Regions from separate parts of the Novosphingobium sp. NBM11 genome, predicted to be linked through region 2. Evidence: riboswitches for the same ligand, from Rfam matches in the RefSeq annotation. Region 2 holds a riboswitch; each other region holds the start of a gene.
What was found. A riboswitch is a leader RNA that binds a small molecule or an ion and turns the genes downstream of it on or off. The one in region 2 is predicted to bind cobalamin.

Region 1 (5,347 bases), on a different contig from region 2:
GCCGTGCCCGCCGGCGGCGCGGCAGTGGCCAACGCCGCGTCGATCCGCGCCACAAGCCGCTCGCCGCGCTCCGGATGCCCCGCCAGCGCGGCAATGCGGCGGACCTGCGCGCGGCTGTCGGCCACGGTCATGGCGATGGGAAGCTGGGTGACGGGAATGCCGAGGCGACCGTAGGCCTCGCGCGCAGCCGGGCCGAGGAACGTATCGCCCAGCACGAGATCGGGATGGAGCGCCAGCACTTCCTCCACCGTGCCGCGTGTGGCGGGAAAGCGCCGGGCCAGCGCCACGTCCATCGAACTCGATCGGGGATCGCGGCTGTAGTGTGACAGCGCCAGTACCTGCCCCGGATCGGCCACTTCGGCCAGGATCGCATCGCTGCACGGGTTCAGCGAAACGATCGCGGGGTGCGCGCGCGTGGCCGAAGGCGGAGGCGTGGCCGGCGCGCAAGCGGAAAGAACCGCCAGCAACGCCAGCCTCCAGCCCCACCGCCACAAGGCCGGTGGGGTGGAAGAAGGCAAGGAGCCGCCCGCGTTAATAGCGCACCCGCGCGCCGATGAAGGCGGAGCGGCCCCAGGTGCCGTATCCGGCCGAGGTCTGGTACTTTTCATCGAACAGGTTTTCGACCCGACCGAACAGTTCGAAGAAATCCCCGAACGGCAAGCTGGCGCGCAGCGTGGTCAGCTCGTAGCCATCCAGCCGGGTGCGGTTGCCCGCATCGTCGAAGCTGTCGCTGACAAGGCGGACGTCCGCGCCCAGGGTCAGGCCAGCGAGCGGCGAGGTCCAGTCGGCCGAAACCGTCAGCGCGTTGCGCGGGCGGCGGGCGAGCGCCTTGCCGTAGTTCGCGTCCGCCACGGTCAGGTTGCGGGCGCGGTCATAGGTATAGACCGCCTGCGCCCGGAACGTGGGGCTGACATCGGCGCGCAGTTCCAGTTCCACGCCTTCGGCACGGGTCTTGCCGACGTTGTCGTAGAAGCCGAAGCGCCCGTCCGCGCACAACGGGCTGGTGGCCGAGAAGCACGATACATAGGCGATAAGGTTGCGCGTATCGCGCCGGAACCAGGTGGCCGAGGCGTGGAACACGCCATCGGCCGTGGTGTATTCGACCCCGGCGTCGTAGCTGCGGCTGCGTTCGGGGCTGAGCCCCTGGTTCCCGTAGTCCGAATAGAGCTGGTAGAGCGTGGGCGCCTTGAACCCTTCGCCATAGCTGGCGCGCAGGCGCAGCCCCTGCGCCACGCGGACGCTGCCGTTGGCACCGAACGTCGCCTGCGTGCCGAAGCGGCTGTGATCGTCGACGCGCACGCCGGCGGCAAGGCTGGCCCGGTCGGTGTACCAGCCGAGCAGCGCGTGGCCGCTGGACAGGCGCGCGCTGTGCTGCGCGTCGAAGCTGGACGAGAAGCGCGTCCATTCGCTGTCCCCGCCGAAATCGAGCGCGACATGCGCGGGCAGCGCGATGCGGCCGGTCAGGTCGACGCGCTGGCTGCGGCCCTTGTAGCCGTACTGCGGATCGGCGCCGTAGGTGGGATCGTAGTAGTTCCGGCGCGTATCGGCGAGCGCATAGCCGCCATCGAGCGTAAGCGCGCTGCCGGCATAGTGGAACCCGGCGCGGCCGGAGAACTGGCGGGTCTTCTGGTATTCCGGCGTGTCGCCGAACACGGTGTAAGTCGGCGGCGGATAACCGTCGATATCGAGCTTGCTGTCGGCATAGCGCGCGACGGCGTTGAGCGAGAGATCGGGGGTGAGGTTCACGCGCCCGCGCCCGCCGATGCGCCATTGGCGGTAGCCGTCCGGCTCGGTGCCGACCGCGGCGGCGGAAACGCCATCGGTGCGCGCGTAGCCGCCGTTGAGCGAGAAGGCATAGCGATCGTTGGCCACACCGGCCACGGCATCGGCGGAGACCGTTTCCTTCGCGCCATATTCGACGCTGGCCTCCGCGCCGTTCACTTCCTTGGTCGTCACCGCGATGACGCCGCCGATCGCGGCGCTGCCCCAGACCACGGAGTTCGAGCCGCGCAGCACGTCGATGCGGTCGATTCCGCCGGTCAACAGGTTGCCGAAATCGTAGCCGCCCGAGGGCGAGGACACGTCCTCCACGCGCACGCCATCGATCAGCACCAGCACCTGTTCGGATTCGGACCCGCGCAGGCGCACGCCGGTGAAGGCGCCAAGACCGCCGTTGCGCGAAAAGGTGAGACCGGGCACGCGCTCCAGCACGCGCGTCAGGTCAGCGCCCTGCACTTGCGCGATCTGCTCGGCGGTGATGACGGTGACGGCCTGCCCGGTCTGGTCGAGCCGCAGCTTGCTGCCCGTGGCGAGCACGGTGATCTGCGCATCGGCGGAGACGGCCGGCGCGGCGGGTTGCGCCATATCGTCCTGCGCCAGCGCCGGCGCAGCGGCCAACAGGGATGCGGTAAGGAAAAACAGATACTTGCCCGGCATTCTTCAGACTCCCAGCCCATGAACGAACTGCCGTTCATGGCGGGAGGACCGCCGGGCCAACGGGCGGAACTCGCGACGCGTGCGCCCGGTACACCCCGCCCGGCCGCGGAACGACCACACACCGGCAGGTCTCCTGGCTCTCCGGGTCATCGCCCCCTGCCCGCCTTCCCGGCCGTGCGGCCAGTGGCATCGTGGACAGGGCGCTCGCCGGATACAGTTGCGGGGGCAGCTCCGGTTGGGGACCGTGTTGGTCCTTCGCGGATTCCCTCTAGGCCCGTTGAAGGGCACCGGTGGCGTCGCTGCGGCGCGTAGCCCCGAACGGGGGCACGAGCAAGAGTCTTAACCGATTCACCCTATGACGCGGGTCTGTGCCGCCTTGGGACGGCGCGAACGCCGTGCGTGCGGGACCTGTCCGCGCGCGCTAGCGCAGGAGAGCAAAGGAACGCGTCCAAGACCCGATGCCGCTGGAAATCGCCTACCGTCCGTTCACCCTTCCGACCGGGGCCTTGCCCCCGGCTGCGGAGGAGAACGTGCGCACGGGCGACGCAGAGACGCGCCGCGATCACCTTCCCGCCAACGCCATTGCGGAAGCGGCCGATCCCGCCCCCCTTGTGCCCCGCCCGCGCGATTTTGCCGCGCGCATCCGCCGGCGCGACATGGTCTCGGTGCGGCGCCGGCTGCGGACCCCGTCGATGCTGCGCCAGCGGCTGGCGGGCGTGGCCACGATCGGCCTGTTCGCGATGGTGCTCGGCCCCATCGGCTGGGGCAGCCCCGGCGGGATCGACCGCGCCGCCGCGCAGGCCGAGGCCGGCCCGTTGCAGCCGTTCGAGCAGGCGGGCGAAAGCTTTCCCGGATCGGCCTTCTACTATGTCTCGCCCGACGATACCGGGCTGATCGCGCCCAACGCCGCCGAACAGGCCTGGGCCGCGCACCGCGATGACGAGGAAGTCGCGTCCGCCGTCGAACCCGCCGGCCCCGCCGCGCGGCCGATCTTCGCGCGCGGCAGCGGCGAGGACCAATGGCGCGCGCTGCAGTGCCTGACCGCGGCGATCTATTACGAGGCCGCTTCGGAACCCGACAGCGGCCAGCGCGCGGTGGCGCAAGTGGTGCTGAACCGCGTGGCGCATCCAGCCTTCCCCAATACCGTGTGCGGCGTGGTCTATCAGGGATCGGAACGGCCCGGCTGCCAGTTCAGCTTCGCCTGCGACGGATCGCTGGCGCGCCGGCCGATGGTGGCGTTCTGGGAACGCGCGCGGCGCGTGGCCCGCGATGCGCTGGCGGGCTACGTCTATGCCCCGGTGGGCCTTGCCACGCACTATCACACCAGCGCGATCCACCCCTACTGGGCCGACAGCCTGGCCTTCATCGGCACGATCGGCGCCCATCGCTTCTACCGCTGGAGCGGCGGCGCGGGACGCCCGGCGGCGTTCAACGCGGTCTATGCCGGAGGCGAGCCGATCGCCGCGCCGCATCCGCGCACCTGGACGCCCGCCCCCACCGACATCGCCGATCCGGTCGCGCTCGCCCGCGCCTACGAGGACGGCCGCCTGGCCGCGCTCCAGCAGCAGGCCGCGCCGGTGCCGGCCGCAACGTCCGCCGCGTTCGGGCAAATGCCGCTGCCCCACGCCACCGCGCCCGCCTATGCCCCGGCGATCGAGCAGCGCGGCGGCGATGCCGTGTTCCGCGCGGGCAACCGGCTGCCGGGCGCGCCGGCCACCGGTTCACAACCCGCCGGGTCCAGTCCGGCGGGAGCGAACCTGCCCGGCTCCAACGCAATCCGGCCCGAATACCAGAACAGCGGCAAGTGGATCGCGCAACCGCAGGGGTAGGGTGAGGAGGAGTTCCGCGACGGAGAGTGTGGCACGGCGTTTCGGAAACCAGAATATTCCGGGCTTTGGGCATAAGAAGCCCCTTCATGCTTGTGGCGGCGCTGGCGCTAGCCTGATAACAAGCGTTGCTCGAATGACGAGGGTTACAGATTGTTTGGCGATTTTGTTCTTGCGCTTGTCGGCTTCGGTCTTGTCGGTTTCATGATCAATCGGCTTTACGCTGGACTTACGGATCGACAGCTTCCCGTGAAGGGGCAGGTGTACTCTCGAGCGTCGCGGCCAATTGCATATTGGATCACCATGACGAACGCCACCATCGGCCTGATTTTAGGATCGGGTATTGGTTTTGCAGGGATTGTACTGCTGTTTGGTCGCGGAAACTGATTTTCGCGAATACCCGATAGCGGCAGCCCATTCCGGCATTTGCCACACGCCCTAGGCTCCCGCCGCCGCCTCGCGCGCGATCACGCGGCGCAGGGCGTTGGCATAGACGTCCGGTTCCTGCGCGCCGGGGATCAGGTATTTGCCGTTGACGACCATTGCCGGCACGCCCGAAATGTTCCAGTCCCACGCCTGCTGCTCGCCCGCCACGACGATCGCGGCCAGTTCCGGATCGTCGAGCGCGGCTTGCGCGCGGGCGCGGTCCAGCCCCGCGCTTTCCGCCACATCGAGCAGGACCGCATGGTCCGAAACGTTGCGGCGGTGCTGGAAATGCGCCGCGAACAGCGCCAGCTTCAGCCGCACTTCGGTTTCCGCATCGTAATCGCGCAAGGCATGGACCAGCAGCGTGTGCGCGGCGCGGGTGTTCCACATCATCGCGGGCGGCGGCGTGCCCTCGCCCGACCAGGACAGGCTGGCGCCGGCGCGTTCGGCGATGGCCAGCAATTGCGAGCGGCCTTCCGCCGCCTGTTCCTTGCTGCGCCCGTACTTGCGCATGATATGCGCGCTCTGCTCCTCGCCTTCGGGCGGCATGTCGGGGTTCAGCTCGAAGGGGTGGAAGCGGATCGTCGCCGTCACCTCGTCGCCCAGGATGGCCAGCCCCTTTTGCAGCTGGTGGTAGCCGATCACGCACCACGGGCACA
Region 2 (5,347 bases):
AAGGAAAGGCGATTACTGCGGCAGCGGTCGGTGTGCCGACGCGGATGCTGGAACAGCAGGTCGATGGTGGGAAGCCCGCTTCCTTGTCGGTTCCCGACGTGGTGATGGTCACCGGCGGTCTGCCGATCGCATCGGCCTCCGCGGTTATCGGCGGGATCGGCGTGAGTGGCGGCGCGCCCGATGAAGACGAGACCATCGCGCAGGCGGGGCTGAGCGGAGGTTCGAAAGCGGATTGAGCATGGCCGGCGCCTTCGCAGGGAAGGTTACCGCAGCGGGTTGATCCGGCCGAGCGCACCGTTCGCCCAGCCAAGGATATCCTCGCCGCCGTTGTCGAACAGGTCGTAGACCTCGCCCACGAGCAGATCGTGGGTTCCATAGGGCACGCGCTCGCGAATGTCGCAGAAGATGTTCGCGGGCGCCCCTTCGATGAACCAGACCGGCCCGTGCTGGTGCCAGTCATCCTGCGCGAAGCGTTCCTCGCGCGCGGCCGCACCGGCGAACGGCGCCATGTGAGCGTCATGCGCGTCATGCAGCAGGTTGATGCAGAAACGCCCCGCGCGGATCATCGCGTCGTGGCTCGATCCCGACCGGTTGACGCAGATGGCCATGGCGCAGGGATCGAGGCACACCGGCATGATCGCTGACATGGCGAGGCCGACGGGTGCGTTCGTTGCGGGATCGAAGCTGGTGACGATGCCCACCGGCGCGGGCATGTGCCGCAGCACGCGCTTGAGCCGGCTGTCTATGGTCGTGGTCATGTTGATTGCCATCGATTGCCTGCCTGATCCCGGGATGCGAAACTGCGCCGGATTTATCGCATCGCGCCACGCGGGTTATATGCGATCTGCGCAGGAATCGTCCGTCTTCATGTGCAGGACCCAGCCGGGTCATGCCCCGAACAGGCTGGCGACAGCGGCGGGCGAGGAGGGGAAATAGAAATGCATGTAGGTGGCGTGCAGCGATCCCTGCCGGAACAGGGCTTCGCCGGTCCGGCCGCCGGGGTTTTTGGCCCGGGTAACGGGGGATAACGGGGTATCCATCCTGGAATAGTGGAACGTGTGGCCGCGCAGGCTGCCCGCGGGCAAGGCCATGTCCTGCAATCCCAGCGCGGCAAGGCTCGCCTGCATTGTCGCCCGGCCCGGCATCAGGCCCAGCATCGGGGCGTGCGCGCCTTTGCCGTCGTCCAGTGCCTCCAGGCAATAGAGCATGCCCCCGCATTCGGCGAGCACCGCCTTTCCCGCCGCATGGTGCGCGCGGATGGCATCGCGCATGGCGTGGTTGCCGGCCAGCCGGTCGAGGTGAAGTTCCGGGTATCCGCCGGGCAGCCACAGCGCGTCGAATGGGGGCAGCGTGGCATCGGCGAGGGGCGAGAAGAACGCCAGCGTGGCGCCCATCGCGCGCAGGCAATCGAGGTTGGCGGGATAGAGGAAACCGAACGCCGCGTCCTGCGCGACGGCAATCCGCAGTCCGGCGAGATCGCGTCCCGCGGAGGTGTGGGCTTCGTGTCCGGCGAAATCCACCGGCGCCGGCAGCCAGCAGGCGTCGCCCGGCAGCGCGGCGGCCGCCCGGTCGATGCGCCCGTCGAGATCGGCGATCTCGTCCGCCTGCACCAGCCCGAGATGGCGCTCGGGAAAGGCGATCCCGGCATCGCGGGGCAGGGCGCCCAGCCACTGCACGCCGCCGCGCAGGCTTTGGCCGAGCATGGCGGCGTGACGCTCTCCCGCAACGCGGTTGGCCAGCGCCGCGATCACCCGCACGTCGTCGCGGTAGGAGGCAAGCCCATGGACCAGCGCGCCGAAGCTCTGCGCCGTGGCGCTGCCGTCCACCACCGCCAGCACCGGCAGGCCGAAGCGGGCGGCCAGATCGGCGGCGGACGGATCGCCGTCGAACAGGCCCATCACCCCTTCGACGAGGATGAGATCGGCCTCGCGCGCGGCATCGGCTAGCAGGCGGCGGCATCCGGCCTCGCCCACCATGAACAGGTCGAGCTGATAGACCGGCGCGCCGCTCGCCCGTTCGAGGATCATCGGATCGAGGAAGTCCGGGCCGCACTTGAATACGCGAACCTTGCGCCCGGCCTGGCGGTGACGGCGGGCCAGCGCCGCCGTCACCAGCGTCTTGCCTTGCCCGGATGCCGGCGCGCTGACCAGCAGGGCCGGGCACCGCGCCGCCTTCACCGGTCGATCCCTTCCTGCGCGCGCACGCCGTCGCGGAAGGCGTGCTTCACGTCGCGGATCGCGCTGACGGTGTCGGCGGCGGCGATCAGCGCCTCGTCGGCGGCGCGGCCGGTGATGACGACGTGCTGCATCGCCGGTCGCGCTTCCAGCGCGGGAATGATCTCGTCGAGCGCGAGATAGCGATAGGTGACGAGGTAGGTCAGCTCGTCCAGCACCACGAGGCTGATCGCCGGATCGGCCAGCGCGGCCCTGGCCTTTTCCCAGCCGGCGCGCGCGGCGGCGATATCGCGCTGGCGGTCCTGCGTTTCCCAGGTGAAGCCTTCGCCGCACTTTTCCCAGATCACGTCGGGATGGCGCGAGAAGAAGGCGCGCTCGCCCACGTTCTCGGCCCCCTTGATGAACTGGAACACGGCCGCCTTGCGACCGTATCCCAGCGTGCGCGCGACCATGCCGAAGGCGCTGGAGGACTTTCCCTTGCCGTTGCCCGTCAGCACCAGCAGCAGGCCCTTGTCGCGCGTGGCGGCGGCGATTTTGGCGTCGACCACCGCCTTGTGCCGGCGGGTGCGCTCGCGGTGCGCGTTGTCTTCGGACCCGCTCACCGGCGCTCGCTTTCGCGCAGCTCGGGCCGGATCAGGAACAGCAGCGAGAACGCGGCGGCGGCCAGGCCGCTCCAACCGAGCGTCGCCCACAGCGTCGACGGGAAATAGCGCCCGATGCGGGGCAGGAAGCCCGCGAGTGTCGGATCGGCGAAGCGGCCGCCGAGGAAGTAGAAACCGCCGCTCGAAAGCAGTTCGGACGCGAACGTGGCGCAGATCAGCAGCACGGCCATGATCGGCAGGGCGGCCAGGCTTTCGCCCAGCCGGGCCTGCGCGTACCGTCCGGCCAGCCACATCACGCCATAGGCGGGCACCAGCATCCCGTAGGCGGGCGTAAAGCAGAAGGCCGACTGGCCGAACCAGCCGATCACCACCACGTCGATGGCATAGCCCAGCAGGAACAGCGCGCCGAACGCGGCCGCGCGGCGGACGAAGAAGCCGAGCACGAAGAAGCTGGCCAGGCTGGTATCGGGCAGGTGGATGACCTGGCTCAGCGAATGGCTGCGCGTGATGAGCATGACGAGGGCGAGAAGCCCGAAGACGGACAGTTCGAACCGGGTATTACGGACCATGAGGGGTCTCCTGAACGGGTTGGATTTCGCGTTGTGGCCGCGCACGCGACCATCGGCTGCGGCGCGGGGGCCTTTGCGATGCGCGGGCGGGCGCGGAACCGAAAGCTCGGGGCCGGGGCGCACGCCTGCTGCGGTTGTCGTGGATGTCAGACGCAGTTCATCACAGGCCCCCTTCGGCAACAAACGCACTTATGTCGTCCGCCAAGGGAGAAGCCCTCGTCCGCCCGGTGCATCCCGCCCGCGCGAAGGAACGACGATAGCGGGCCGGTTTCCTGACTTCCCGGATCATCGCGCCTGTCGCCGCCTTCTCAGGGCCGGAACCCCAATGGCATGATGGCGATGCGCTCACCGGTCACAGTTGCGGGAGCAGTGCCGGATTCGGCGGATTTCCGCCGGCCGGACTTCCCGATTAAGCCCTTTCGGGCACCCGTTACGCCGCCGGTGATAAGCGAACCGGTGCGCTGCCGCAAGCATTCGCGCTTGCGGCAGCGCCGGCGCGAAGCTATCCGCCGCTCTGCGACAGGTTCCCCGGAAGGGGATCAAAAGGGAACGGGGTGCGAAACCCCGGCTGCCCCTGCAACTGTAAGCGGCGAGCCGACCGGCCATCACGCCATTGGGACTTCACCGTCCTGAGAAGGCGGCCGGACCGGCATTGACCCGTGAGCCAGGAGACCTGCCTGACGCGGTCGTTCTTCGTTCGGGCAGGGTGCACCGGACGTTCGAGGTTCCCGCGCCAAAGGCGGGACGATCCCTCGCGCAACGACAGCCACTGCCTGCCGGGAAGACCGTGCGGGAAGCGTCGTCTCGTGCCCTCCGGCCACCTCGCCGGGGCGTCGCGCGGCGGGCGTTTTCCTTGCGGTCCGAGCGGCAGGTCATCGCCGTTCGTATCCAGGGAACCGCACCATGCGCCTGACCCGTTGTTCCGTTGTTTCTGCCCTTTCCCTTTCGCTGGGCCTTCCCGTGGCCGCCCATGCTGCCCCTTACCCCGAAGATCCGGCCCCTGACGCCGTTCCCGACACCTCCATCGTCGTCACCGCGCTGCGCACGCCGGTCGCGCAGGATCGCGTCTCCTCCACCGTCACCGTGCTGGACGAGGCGGCCATCCGCCAGGCGCAGCCGCTGGCCGTGACCGATCTTCTGGTCCGCACGCCGGGCATCAGCCTGTCGCGCAACGGCGGTTACGGCGCCGCCACGTCGCTGCGCATCCGTGGCGCGGACGCTGGCCAGTCGGTGATGGTGATCGACGGGATGCGCCTGTCCGATCCTTCCGCCACGTCCGGCGGCTATGCTTTCGCCAACCTGCTGGTCGATGACATCGAACGCATCGAGATCCTGCGCGGTCCGCAATCGATCCTGTGGGGCAGCGACGCGATCGGCGGCGTCATCAACGTGACCACGCGCCGGGCGGAAAAGCCGCTGGAAGGCGGCCTGGCGGTCGAGGCGGGCACGCACGATACGGTGAACGCGCAAGCCGGCGTCGGCGGCACGGGCACGCTGGTCGACTGGCGGCTGTCCGCCTCGACCTTCTCCACCGACGGCATTTCGGCGCGCAGCAACGGCACCGAGCCCGACGGATACCGCCGCACCTCCGCCAGTGGCACAGCCACGGTCAAGCTGACGCCGAACCTGTCGCTGGACCTGCGCGGTTACTGGGCCGACGCGCGCAACGATTTCGACAGCACGGCGGGCGATTCGCTCATCTATGGCCGGACGAAGGAATGGTCGGGCTATGCGGGGCTCAATCTGGCGCTGCTCAATGGCCGTTTCACCAACCGGCTGGCGGCGATGCAGACCGAGACGGACCGCGAGAACTACGACCCCGCCCGCGCGATCCGTCCGCTGAACTTCGATGCCCACGGCCGCGTCCGCCGCTTCGAGTACCAGGGATCGCTGCGCCTTTCCGACGCGGTGCAGGCGGTGTTCGGCGCCGAGCGCGAGGAACAGCGGATGACCACGGCCTCGCCGGGCAACAACACCGCGCCCTACACACTGGTGCCCCAGA
Region 3 (5,347 bases), on a different contig from region 2:
ATCGACAATGCATCGAAACCGCGCTGCTCGAACGCGGTATGCAGGGCGGCAAACGGGTCCAGATCGTGGGCGGTCAGGTAAGAACGATAGAACACGATCAGGACCAGCGGCCTTGCCGGATCGCGCACAAAGGCTTCAGGATCGACCACGCCAAAGCCGGGATGCCAGCCTCCCGCCATCGGCAGCGGATCGCATGTCCGGGCGGGGGCATCAATCAGCCCCGCCAGCTGCGACAGCGCGGCAAGCGCCGCCTGCGCCGCCCCTGCACCGCCAGCATCGCACCACTGCGCAAGTTCGCGCAATGCAGGCACCGGCACGGTCGAAACCGCATCCAGCCGCGCGTCCTCCCAGCCGTCGCCGGGCAGCACGGCCAGGGCGATGCCGCGCGACCGGGCCAGCGCCTCGACCTGTTGCAGCCCGTAGCTCCAATAGGGCGTGCCGCCGATCAGCCGGATCAGGATCGCCTTTGCACCCGAAAGTGTCCGCTCGACATACGTGTCGACCGACAGCGGATGCATCAGCGCCGCCAGATTGGCGAGCCGCAGCGAAGGGAACGCCACATCGCCCGCGCGGGCCTGATGCCATGCCGCCGCGAATGCGCCCAGGTCGCTGTCCGAAAAGGACAGGACCACCAGATCCGCAGGCTCTTGCCCCAGATCCTGCGGGACGGCGGTTTCCTCCATCCCGTGCGTTTCGCGGAAAATGACGTGCATGGCCCGCGCCTTACGCCAGCAGCACCGCGCGAATGGCGTCTGCATCGACATGATCGTGCTCGGCAATGGCGACCAGCGTGGTGCGGCGCGGCTCGTCAGGCCGCCACGGGCGGTCGTACTGGTGGCGCACCCGCGCGCCTACCGCCTGCACCAGCAGCCGCATCGGCTTGCCCGCAACGGCGGCATAGCCCTTCACGCGCAGGATATGGTGATCGCGCGCCAGCGTTTCGATCCGCGCCACAAGCACTGCCGGATCGGCGATCTCGCCCCATGCGATGACGGTGCTGTCAAAGTCGTCGTGCTCGTGGTCGTCATCTCCATCATGGTGCGATGGGCGCGCGGCGATGTCGTCCTCGGCAGCGGCATCAAGGCCCAGAATCACGCGCGGATCGACCACGCCTTCGGTCAGTTCGATCACCGGAACCGGGCGACTAAGCTCCGCCGCGATGATCGCGCGCGCTGCGGCGACACCTTCCGGACCTGCCAGATCAACCTTGGTCAGCAGAATCATGTCGGCGCAGGCAAGCTGGTCCTCGAACACTTCCGAAAGCGGCGTCTCATGATCGATGCTGGGATCGGCGGCGCGCTGGGCGTCAAGCGCGGCCACATCGGGCGCGAACCGGCCTGCCGCCACCGCTTCGGCATCGGCCAGCGCCAGCACACCGTCCACGGTGATCCGGCTACGAATCGCGGGCCAGTCAAACGCCTTGAGCAGCGGCTTGGGCAAGGCCAGACCCGATGTCTCGATCAGGATGTGATCCGGGCGCGGATCAAGCGCCAGCAGCTTTTCCACCGTGGGGATGAAGTCATCCGCCACGGTGCAGCAGATGCAGCCATTGGCCAGTTCTACGATGTTTTCCGCCGGGCAATCCGGAATGGCGCAAGATTCCAGAATCTGGCCATCCACGCCCAGCGAGCCGAATTCGTTGACCACCACCGCCAGCCTGCGCCCGCCCGCATTGCGGATCAAATGGCTGATGAGCGTGGTTTTCCCCGCGCCCAGAAAGCCCGTAATGATGGTGACAGGCACCTTTGACAGGTCGGCCACAAGCAATTCCTCCGCGCGCCAGAGCGACAAACGGCGGGGCTTGCCGGACAAGTCCGGTCGGCGCATCGCAACGGGCAGGCGCGATGAAGCACCCGTTACCACGCGGCCGTGCAGCCCCAGCCGCACAGCTTCGTCGCTCAGACGGAGAGTTACCGTGCCGTGACCATCCCCTGGATCAGGCAAGAGCGACCGGTGCGCCGGCAGGTCTCCTGGCTCGCGGGTCACAGCTTGATGCACGCCTTCCCAGACTTTGCGCCAAAGCGCTGTCCAGTGGCAGCTCCTGTGTTCAGGAGCATGTGCATCGCGCTATCCGCTTACAGTTGCAGGGACAGCCACGGATTTGGGAGCAAGCTCCCGCACCGCATTCCCGATTAAGCCCCTTGCGGGGCACCGGCGCGATCATTGAAGGGCGGGTTGCCCCGGTCCTTCGCCGCGCGCTCTAGACGAAAATGCCAGCCAAGCCAATTGAAGTTGTTGCTTCATCCTCTTTACGCCATCGCCTTATCTCGGATGGGTTGGCTGCCAGGCGCTCGATCGCATCGCAGGGATAAGTCCAGAGCGTTATTTCGGTTACGCCTTTTCTGATCCTGGAAGCCCCCGATAGGGCCAAGCGGCCGTCCTTGGCCCACCGTGTTCGCTCGCGGGACGTGATGCAGAGAATATCCTCGACCTGCCGTTGACTGACAGGCTTGCACGCTATCCGGAAAAGCCGTTTCCGTATGGCATCGACGAGATCTTCCGCAGCCTGCCTTGAATTCGGATCAAAGACACAACTTTTTCTGGATTTAACGAATGTTCCGTTGGAACGAGCCATCAGCATCCGGATCGCCGCGTCGCGCTCGCCGTGATGTACGCGAAGCCCGAGCGGCATTCGGACATCAAGATCGATTGAGACGGTGCAGGACTGGTCATCGTGGCTGAGTATGACGCAACGATCCACGCAGTGACGGTCAGGCAACGACCGAAACCTCGATTTCATCGAACCGCTTCCAGCGATAGATCGCGTAACTCGCCAGCCAGCAGAACACGAAAAGACCGATGATGGCGAAGCCCAGACCATTGAAATTTTCGCCCAGTTCAGCGGCGACCCGCCATGGCCTACCCGTAAGGGCCAGCTTGTCGCCAATCAGGGCCAGCGTTTCGATTCCACCAATGACAATCGCCACGATGGCCGAGATCAGGGTAATGGTGATGTTGTAGTAGAGCTTGCGGATCGGCTTCACGAAGGCCCATTCATAAGCGCCCAGCATCACCACGCCGTCCGCCGTATCGATGAGGGCCATACCGACCGCGAACAGGGCGGGCAGGACCAGGATTGTCCCGATCGACAGGCCATCGGCGGCCTGGCTGGCCGACATGCCCAGAATGGCAACTTCGGTTGCTGTATCGAACCCAAGCCCGAACAGAAACCCCAGCGGGGCCATATGCCAGCTTTTGTTCACGAGGCGGAACATCGGCCTGAACAGTCTGGAAAGCAGACCGCGCCCACCCAATAGCAGATCAAGATCGTCCTCGGCATAGCTGCCGCCTGCACGAACATGGGCAAAAGTCCGCCAGACAGAGCGCAGGATGACCAGGTTCATGCCGGCGATCGTGAACAGGAAAAGCGCGGAAATCACGGTTGCAATCACGCCACCGATTTCCTTGAAAGCGCCAAACTGCGACAGCGCGCTGGCCGTCACCGCAATGATGATCGATGCTATGGCAATGATTCCGGAATGCCCGATCGCGAACCAGAATCCGACCGAAACCGGACGCTGCCCGTCCTGCATCAGCTTGCGGGTCACATTGTCGATCGCCGCAATATGATCGGCATCAACCGCGTGACGCAGGCCCAGCCCCCAGGCAAGCACGGCGGTGCCGAGCATCAACGGCTGTGCATGAAACAGGCTGAATGCCCAGACCCAGACGCCAATGTTGGCGGCGATCAATCCGGCAAACAAGGCACCAATTCGTCGGCGCAGAGACAGGGACGGCAGTGTCTTCGTGAGGGGCATGATTGGCTCGGCGATTGAGGAATGAACAAACGAAGGACGGTGCCGCAGACGTGCCGCAGCGCCGCCCATCAAGGGATTTCGCTAGAAATTGACCTTTGCGCCAATCCTCACAGTTCGAGGCTCGACCACGCGGCTCAACCGGCCTTCCACCGGAGCACCTGCATCAAAGGCGGGGATGTAGGACTCGTAATAATAGGCGATGTCCTTGTCTCGGCTGTCGAAGATGTTCAGCACTTCTCCAAATATCTCGACCTTCTTGCCCTTCCACGCGGCCCGGGCATTCATGACCGTGCTGCCCCGATCCCGGACACTGTTGTCCTCGACAAGCGGAGAAGGTCCAAGGTGGCGCACCCGAATGCTGGCTTCCCAGGGATCAAGAATGATGGCGGCACCTGCTGAAGCCGCGTTCTCGAATGCATTGGGGATGTGATCGCCATTGTCGAAGCGCGCATGGCTGGCGGTATAGTTTCCATCAAGCGCAAGCCAAGGGAACGGCCGCCAGAAGGCGACGATTTCATAGCCATGACGCCCACTGGCACCCGACGGTTCAACAGCATTGGAATCGCCAATGAAACGAAGTTCGCTGCCGACATGCAGCCACCAGTAAGTCGCGGTTAACGTGACCCCTGAGAATTGAATGCGTCCTCCCAGTTCCTTGCCAATGCCGCGAACCAGAACGGGAACAGGCGTGTCCCTGTTGACCGCACCCCGAACATCATTGGAATGGAATCCACGGCCCCAGTTGGCGTAGAGTTCAAGATGCGGCGTAACCTGATAGGCGATTGACGCCTTGGGAGAGAGAATCGACGCTGAGCCACTGCCTTCGCCCAGCGACGCCGCAACAGAATCTCGTGCACGCACGGAATAGTGATAATAGTCCCCGCGAAGACCACCTGTCACACGCAGTCCCGCCAAGGGTTTCCAAGCGACTTCGCCGTAGAGCGCGGAAGACAATTCCCCGACCCGGTAGTGCCCGAGTGACGCAAGAAATGCGCGGGCAGCCGTTCGATCGACACCAACATTCCCGACGGCGTCGTATCTGTTTTCGGTGCCAAGGCTCACAGCCAGACTGTCAGCGATTTCCCAATGTTTTTGTGCGGACAGCCCGAGGACCCAACGCCGGTCGAACTGCTTGATCTGCGCGCTTGTGCTATCCGGATCGGTGTAAGTGGGGTTCGAGAACATCGACCAGTCATAAAACTGGGCATAGACATTGGCGCGCCATGTCGGTTGCTTGACCGCGATGTTAGCCACCAGGCGCGTCGTCTCACCCCGCGCGGAAGGATCTGGAGAGCAGAACACATCCGCACACAACGCCGTGCCGATAATGCGCTCGGGGATTTGCTCGGTTGGGTGCCATGTCGCCCGGTAGGCATGGAGAGATGCCTCCAATGTGCCCGCACCGGTCGGCATCCTATATTTCGCGAACCCCGAGTAGTGGCGCAGACGTTCAGGTTCCTGCCACGGTCCGTCATAGGTCTTGGCCTGGGCGACAAGCGTGAGGTCTCCAGCACCCAGGTCGTGCAATGTTCCGCCCGCAGCGACGCTGCGCCAACCATATGATCCAGCCTCGGCCGATGCCCATGGCC

Region 1: linked by a shared signal. The riboswitch ahead of F1640_RS06500 (TonB-dependent siderophore receptor) and the one ahead of F1640_RS22305 (hypothetical protein) in region 2 are both predicted to bind cobalamin.
Region 3: linked by a shared signal. The riboswitch ahead of cobW (cobalamin biosynthesis protein CobW) and the one ahead of F1640_RS22305 (hypothetical protein) in region 2 are both predicted to bind cobalamin.

The regions. Positions count from the first base shown of each region.
Region 1 covers NZ_VUOG01000001.1:1,369,100-1,374,446, forward strand. Annotated here, with positions in the region: gene F1640_RS06495 (ABC transporter substrate-binding protein) at 1-467, opposite strand, end outside; gene F1640_RS06500 (TonB-dependent siderophore receptor) at 532-2,436, opposite strand; cobalamin riboswitch at 2,542-2,743, opposite strand; gene F1640_RS06505 (cell wall hydrolase) at 2,895-4,265, shown strand; gene F1640_RS06510 (hypothetical protein) at 4,416-4,649, shown strand; gene F1640_RS06515 (DsbA family oxidoreductase) at 4,701-5,347, opposite strand, start outside.
Region 2 covers NZ_VUOG01000003.1:437,516-442,862, forward strand. Annotated here, with positions in the region: gene F1640_RS22285 (heme-binding protein) at 1-236, shown strand, start outside; gene F1640_RS22290 (flavin reductase family protein) at 264-758, opposite strand; gene F1640_RS22295 (cobyrinate a,c-diamide synthase) at 888-2,177, opposite strand; gene cobO (cob(I)yrinic acid a,c-diamide adenosyltransferase) at 2,174-2,776, opposite strand; gene F1640_RS22305 (hypothetical protein) at 2,773-3,345, opposite strand; cobalamin riboswitch at 3,590-3,791, opposite strand; cobalamin riboswitch at 3,850-4,041, shown strand; gene F1640_RS22310 (TonB-dependent siderophore receptor) at 4,249-5,347, shown strand, end outside.
Region 3 covers NZ_VUOG01000001.1:515,811-521,157, forward strand. Annotated here, with positions in the region: gene cobN (cobaltochelatase subunit CobN) at 1-713, opposite strand, end outside; gene cobW (cobalamin biosynthesis protein CobW) at 724-1,761, opposite strand; cobalamin riboswitch at 1,943-2,171, opposite strand; gene F1640_RS02520 (hypothetical protein) at 2,201-2,719, opposite strand; gene F1640_RS02525 (HoxN/HupN/NixA family nickel/cobalt transporter) at 2,712-3,758, opposite strand; gene F1640_RS02530 (TonB-dependent receptor domain-containing protein) at 3,840-5,347, opposite strand, start outside.